One region of the Streptomyces sp. NPDC052012 genome, then DNA from elsewhere that is predicted to be linked to it. Evidence: riboswitches for the same ligand, from Rfam matches in the RefSeq annotation. Region 1 holds a riboswitch; each other region holds the start of a gene.
What was found. A riboswitch is a leader RNA that binds a small molecule or an ion and turns the genes downstream of it on or off. The one in region 1 is predicted to bind cyclic di-AMP.
Positions count from the first base shown of each region.

Region 1 (2,252 bases):
ACCTGGTCCGCGACGATCTGGTCGAGCAGTTTGCCGCGCACGGCGAGATTCGTGTATTGGAAGTCACCTTCGGGCCGGCGGTCGGCGAGGAGTACGGCGAACCGGTCGGCCCAGCCGACGAACGCCCCGTCGGGGCCGGGATCCCCGACACCCTCGGTGAAGCTGTCCCCCACCGCCACGTACGACCCGATCTCTGTTGCGCTGTCACTCTTCGAATCGTCTGCCACAGCCCCTCATGATTCACCTTTGAATGTGACCTACGCGACCGTAGGCAGGGGTTGACGGTCGGTGAGATAAGCCACTCTCAAAGAATTGGCCAACTCAGGAATACGCCCCCGGACACACCGACGGCCGGACCCGGGGATCGGGTCCGGCCGTCGGCGGCGTGTCAGGCAGGTCGCCTCGGGGGGGGTCAGCCGAGGGAGACGCCCTTGGAGCGCAGGTAGGAGACCGGGTCCACGTCGGAGCCGTAGCTCGGCGTGGTGCGGATCTCGAAGTGCAGGTGCGGGCCGGTCGAGTTGCCGGTCGAGCCGGAGAGGCCGACCTGCTGCCCGGCGGTCACGGTCTGGCCGGCGGAGACGGACAGCGAGGACAGGTGGGCGTACTGGGCGTAGTAGCCGTCGTTGAGCTTGATGACGACCTGGTTGCCGTACGCACCGGCCCAGCCGGCGGAGACGACGGTACCCGCGCCGACGGACTTGAGGGAGGTGCCGGTCGGGACGCTGAAGTCGACGCCGGTGTGGTAGCCGCTGGACCACATGCTGCCGGCCACCTTGTAGCCGGTGCCGACGGCGCCGGACACGGGGGCGCTGTAGGCGGAGGTGGTGGCGGCCCGGTCGGCGGTGGTCGTCTTCGCGGCGGACTGCTCGGCGGGCTGCGCGGCCTTCGACGGCTGCGACTCCGGCTTGGCGGGCGCCTTCGGGGCGGCGGGCGCCTGCGAGGAGGACGACTTCTTCGGGGCGCTCTTGGCGGCCTCGCCGTCGATCGCGAGCTTCAGGCCCGGGTGGATGAGCGACGGGTCCTCACCGACGGCCTCGCGGTTGTCGGCGTACAGCTTCTTCCAGCCGCCGTCGACGTCCTCGGTCTCGGCGATCTTGGCGAGGTAGTCGCCGGCCTTCACGGTGTAGGTGCGGCCCTCGCCCTTCTCCTTGGCGTCGGCCTTCTTGCCGGCGACGGAAAGGGACTGAACGGCCTTTTCCGGAGCCGTCTGCGGGGCGGCGGCGTGGGCACCGGTGGCACCGAGAAGCGGCAATGCGAGTGCGGCGCCACCGGTTCCGGCGACGGCGATGGAACGGGTGAAACGAAGCGTCCTGGGACGGCGGTGCTTACCCTTCGCGGGCATGACGAATTCCTCTCCGGCGCCTGCGAGGTGAGCTGTCGGGTTCGGGCTGGAGATGCCCGGCCGCGTGTCAACGCGACTTAACCCCAAGCCTGTTCCGGAGACCGGCCCAGGCAGTCGTACCTGTGGGTCCCCCGCTCCTGCCGAACACGGGTCAGTGTGTGTGCGGGCTCCGGGCGGCGGCAGGATTAGGCGTCCGTCCGGATCGGTGTGGAACGTAAGCGACCGCGACGCAAAGGGACAAGCACGAGGTTCCCTACCAAGCCGTTTTTCCGTGATCCACGGGAACAAATGCCGTCACCGAGCGTCGCGCCGCATTCCCCGCGAGCCCTGAATTCCCTTGTCAGTCGCTGGAATTACGTGAACATGGCGACAACACATCGTCACGAATATGACGATGCTCACGCGCCCCATCCCCATCTCCCTTTCTTTCGGGGCACGTTATGGCGAAGGTCCCTAATCGGACAGAACGCCTTATTACTCTCCTTAGCCACCGAATCGCCGGCGGTTCACCGGAGCGCCGGATCCTCGACTCATCCACCCGGACACTTGATGCGAATTCGCCCGTTTCGGGGTGTTCGCTCCTCCTCGTTGCCCGGGGCAGCCATGTCGTATCGTCGACACGAGCCCGCCGTCGAGCCGCGCGGCGGCGCCGAGTGGGAGGAGCCCCTGTGACGCAGCACGTCCCGTCGACCGAGCCCGAGCTGGCCGGAGTGCGCAACTTCCGCGATGTGGGTGGACTGCCGACCGTGGACGGCCGGCGCGTCCGGCACGGGGTGCTGTTCCGCAGCGGCCATCTCGCTCACGCGACCGCCGAGGACGCGGCCTTCCTGTCCTCGCTGGGACTGCACACGATCTTCGACTTCCGCAACGCGGCCGACCAGAAGCTGGAGGGGCCGGACGTCGAGCTGCC
Region 1 covers NZ_JBFAXA010000005.1:264,752-267,003, forward strand. Annotated here, with positions in the region: gene AB0412_RS12805 (SGNH/GDSL hydrolase family protein) at 1-227, opposite strand, end outside; gene AB0412_RS12810 (LysM peptidoglycan-binding domain-containing M23 family metallopeptidase) at 413-1,342, opposite strand; cyclic di-AMP (ydaO/yuaA leader) riboswitch at 1,347-1,504, opposite strand; gene AB0412_RS12815 (tyrosine-protein phosphatase) at 2,011-2,252, shown strand, end outside.

Region 2 (2,252 bases), on a different contig from region 1:
GCGCGCAGTTCGGCGCCCAGTTTGCGGCGGCGCACCGCGGGACCGTGCTGCATGGGCTTCTCCTTACTCCTTCCGAGCCGCCCAAATACGGTCTCGCGTCGTAGAGTTCACCGCTTTGAGCGACAGATATATGCATATCTTGGTGGATCGCTGCCCTGCGCCGTGCGGTGATGGCACTCTGGCGACGAAGCACCAGTGCGGGACCGTACTCGAACCATCCGCTCCGTGTCGGACTGCGGTCCCGTGGAAAGGGACGACGTCGCCATGGCAGACCACCTGGAAGCATCCGTCACTCTGCCGAGCGATCCCGCCTCGGTCTCCGCGGCCCGGGCCCATGTGGTGGGCACGCTGGCGGAGTGGGGCATGCCCGAGGACACGGAAGTGTCGGACACCGTCCGGCTGATCGTCTCCGAACTGGCCACCAACGCCGTGCAGCACACGTTCGGTCAGTCGCCGACCTTCACGGTGGACCTCGTCCTCGACCGGGACGAACGACTGCGGATCGGTGTGACGGACAGCCACCCGCGGTTCCCCAAGCGGCTGCCGGCCGCGGTTCAGCAGGACAACGGCCGCGGCCTGGTCATCATCCGCTGGCTGACCGCGGAATGCGGCGGCAGACTGAGAGTCCGCCGCACGAGGGAGGGCGGCAAGACCATCTCCGTGGAACTCCCATGGACCGCCCCGGTCGAACCGGTCACGGCGGCGGGACAGCCGGAGCCCTGAAGGTCATGAGGAGAAGCGGCAGGACGGGGCGGCGACGCGTCCGACGCGTCGCCGCCCCCTTCGGGTCACTTGACCCGGCCGTACCAGACGCTGCGGGTCCAGATCTTCTGCAGGCGTACGACGTCCCCGGTCTTGGGGGCGTGCCAGATCTTGCCCTTACCCGCGTAGATGCCGACGTGGTAGATGCTCCGGCCCGAGTGGAAGAACACCAGGTCCCCTGCCCTGCGGTTGGAGGCGGAGATGTGGCGTGTCCGGTTGTACTGCTGGGCAGCGGTGCGCGGCAGCTTCTTGCCGGCCTTCTTGAAGGAATACAGGGTGAGTCCGGAGCAGTCGAATCGATAAGGTCCGGTGGCACCCCATTGGTAAGGTGACCCCTTCTTTGACGCCGCGATCTTCAAGGCCTTGGTGCCGAGGCTCGCGGCGGACGCCTCCGATGCGGCGCCGGGGATCACGATCGAGCCGCCCACGGCGGCGAGGGTGAGGGCCGAGGCCGTACCGGCGCGGGCCATCAGAGACGGGACACGATTGAGCGCAGTCATGCGCAACCCTTCGTCAGCCGCCTGTGAAGGATGACCTGTCGGATTCGGGCTGGCGAAGTGGCCCGGCCGCACGGGTGCGGCTTCACCCCAAGGGCTGCTCGGAACGTCGAGGTTCCGGCGACCCGTCGTGCTTGGGTCCTCCACTCCTGCCGATCCACTTCCTGTCGACCGGTCATCCGGGCGGCGGCAGGACTCGGCGTCCGCCCGGATCGCCCCGCCGCGGCGGCGGGGTCTTGTCGTCAGTCACGGATCTTGGCTCATGGCCCGCCCGATTTCCCAACGGAACCGGGGATTTGTGTTGTTACTCACCACTCACCCGTTCGGGTGGACACGCCTGTGTTCGAGCCGCTGGCCGGGGTGTCGGCGGGCCCCCGACCAGCGGCGGAATACTCCATTCCGGCCTCCGCTTGCGTGCGATGCGCAACCTCGGCACCCCGAAAAAAGTCGGTTTTTCTACGCCGGATGGGGGTACGCCGTTTGGTCCGTTTCAACTCCGGTCGGTCGCGCAGTTTCGTCGGGGGCCTCAACCCGCGGAGATCGGGGGCAACATGACCCGGGCCGTGCGGCGTTCGCCGTCCAGCACCCGCAGCGCACGGGCCAGTGTGGCGGCGTGCAGTTCGGTCTCGCCGCGCCGGTGCATCAGCGCCAGCGCGTCGCGCAGCGCGACCGCCTTGCCGACCAACGCCTGCGCGGCGCGCAGACCGCGGTAGGTGTCGCCGTCGTGGGCCGGATTGATCCGGCCGATCAGGTCGACGACTTCGAGGTAACGGTCGATCAACTCGGCCTCGGCACGCGTCAGCGCGGGCAGCGGGGGGAGTTCGGGTGGCAGCATCGGCGGCTCACTTCGTGCCGGGGACCGGGCGTGCGCCCTTGCGGCTGGGCACGATCCGGTCCGCGAGGCCGTAGTCCACCGCCGCCTGCGCGTCCAGCACGGTGTCCCGCTCGGTGTCGGAGCGGACCTGCTCCGCGCCGCGTCCCGTGTGCCGGACC
Region 2 covers NZ_JBFAXA010000002.1:116,211-118,462, forward strand. Annotated here, with positions in the region: gene AB0412_RS04210 (helix-turn-helix transcriptional regulator) at 1-53, opposite strand, end outside; gene AB0412_RS04215 (ATP-binding protein) at 265-723, shown strand; gene AB0412_RS04220 (C40 family peptidase) at 789-1,262, opposite strand; cyclic di-AMP (ydaO/yuaA leader) riboswitch at 1,266-1,461, opposite strand; gene AB0412_RS04225 (hypothetical protein) at 1,786-2,094, opposite strand; gene AB0412_RS04230 (ATP-dependent Clp protease proteolytic subunit) at 2,102-2,252, opposite strand, start outside.
Region 2: linked by a shared signal. The riboswitch ahead of AB0412_RS04220 (C40 family peptidase) and the one ahead of AB0412_RS12810 (LysM peptidoglycan-binding domain-containing M23 family metallopeptidase) in region 1 are both predicted to bind cyclic di-AMP.

Region 3 (2,252 bases), on a different contig from region 1:
ACCCGCACCGCCTCCGGCCCGAGATCGGCCAGGATGTGCGACGCCCGCGCGAACAGGAAATCGCCGGTGAGCACCGCGACGGAGTTGCCCCACCGCGTGTTCGCGCTGGCGACCCCGCGCCGCACCGCGGCCTCGTCCATCACGTCGTCGTGGTACAGCGTGGCGAGGTGGGTCAGCTCCACCACCACCGCCGACGGCACGACCCCCGGCGCATACGGGTCACCGAACTGCGCGGCGAGCATCACGAGCAGGGGCCGGAATCGCTTCCCCCCGGCCCGCACCAGATGCTGCGCGGCCTCCGTGATGAAGGGCACCTCGCTCTTGGTGGCCTCGAGCAGCCCCTCCTCGACAGCCGTCAATCCGGCCTGGACATCGGCTTCCAGAGCCTGGTCCCGCACGCTCAGCCCGAACGGCCCGACGACGGTCACGAGGGGGTCTCCTGTCTGCTGGTGTCCACTGCCGATTACACGGTTTGTCGATAGGTCGCTGCCACCACTCAAGTCAGCGTATCCGGTCACGTTTCGATCACCACCAGCGCCCGGTGTTACCAGCCGGGCGATATCGGATCACAACCGCAGCACTCCTGATCGTTTGATCACAACAGCCCACACCTCGCCATAGGCACCATCCTGCCCGCCCAGGTGCCCGATTTGCCGCAATTACCAGGCGAATTCCCGTTGGCGATAAATGCTCCCGCCCTCCGCCTCCCGTGAAGTGGGTCACGCACGCCCACCTGCCCCCACAGCCCGCCCATAGACGCGTACCCCCTTCTCCCGCAACACAGTTGACCCTTAACACCCGCAAAGGATCAAGCACCCAAAACACCCCACCGCAAGATCAAACGACCTCATCTGTGATGACCGCACTTGTTCCCGACATGTGCTCTCGCATACGTTCCCGGCCTGCCGGGCGGACGCCGAATCCTGCCGCCGCCCGCACCACCCAGTCGACGACTCACTCACGCACGGCAGGAGCGGGGGACCCAGGTAAGTCGCCGCGCCGGACCACCGTCCGGAACGGCTCGGGGTGAAGCCATGCCCGAAGGGGCACGGCCGGGCACTCTCCCAGCCCGAACCCGACAGCTCACCTCGCAGGCGTAGGAGAGGAAACAACGAACATGCCTGCATCCGGTCAGCACCGCCGCTCCGGCGGCCGCCGCCTCGCCCGCACTCTCGCCGTCGCCGGCACCGGCGTCGCCGTGGTCGCCCTCCCGCTCATCGGCGCCACCAGCGCCTCCGCGGCCACCACGACCTCCACCACGACGGCCACGACCGCCGCGACGACGTACCCGGACAACCTCGACGGCTGGATCCGCGAGTCGCTGGCCGTCATGGCCCAGCACGGCATCCCGGGCAGCTACGAGGGCATCCACCGCAACATCATGCGCGAGTCCTCCGGCAACCCGGCCGCCATCAACCTGTGGGACTCCAACGCCGCCAAGGGCACCCCGTCCAAGGGCCTGCTGCAGGTCATCGACCCGACCTTCGCCGCATACCACGTGCCGGGCACCGCCTTCGACCCGTTCGACCCGGTCGCGAACATCACGGCGGCCTGCAACTACGCCGCCGACCGCTACGGCTCGATCGACAACGTCTTCGGCGCGTACTGAGCCGTACTGAGCCGTACGGGGTCACAAGAGGCGGCTTTGGGGAGCCGCTCACTGAGACGACAGAAGCGTCCTCTCGGCGGACGAGGACGCGAAACCGGGAACACACTGGGCCGGCACGTGTTGGGGCACGTGCCGCCCGGCCTCCGGGAACAGACGCTCGAGGACGACGGCCACGCCGTCGTCCTCGTTCGTCGTGGTGACCTCGTCGGCCACCGCCTTGAGCTCGGGATGGGCGTTGGCCATGGCGACCCCGCGGGCCGCCCAGTCGAACATGGGGATGTCGTTGGGCATGTCACCGAACGCGAGGGTCCGCTCGGGGCCCAGCCCCAGATGCTCGGCCGCCAGCGCCAGCCCTGTCGCCTTCGTCACACCGCACGGCTGGAGTTCCACGGTCCCGGGCCCCGACATGGTCACCGTGGCGAGCGAGCCGACCACCGAGCGCGCCGTCGCCGCCAACTCGTCGTCGGTCAGCCGGGAGTGGCGCAGCAGCACCTTGCTGATCGGGCGGTCCCACAGATCGCCGCGCCGTTCGACCCGCACGGCGGGCAGCGTGGGGTGCGGCATCAGATAGCCCGGCTCGATCAGCGTCAGCCCGTCGACCCCGTCCTGGTCGACCGCCGCGTAGACCTCCCCCACCTCGGCC
Region 3 covers NZ_JBFAXA010000010.1:726-2,977, forward strand. Annotated here, with positions in the region: gene AB0412_RS18285 (polyprenyl synthetase family protein) at 1-428, opposite strand, end outside; cyclic di-AMP (ydaO/yuaA leader) riboswitch at 938-1,112, shown strand; gene AB0412_RS18290 (transglycosylase SLT domain-containing protein) at 1,118-1,609, shown strand; gene AB0412_RS18295 (HAD family hydrolase) at 1,658-2,252, opposite strand, start outside.
Region 3: linked by a shared signal. The riboswitch ahead of AB0412_RS18290 (transglycosylase SLT domain-containing protein) and the one ahead of AB0412_RS12810 (LysM peptidoglycan-binding domain-containing M23 family metallopeptidase) in region 1 are both predicted to bind cyclic di-AMP.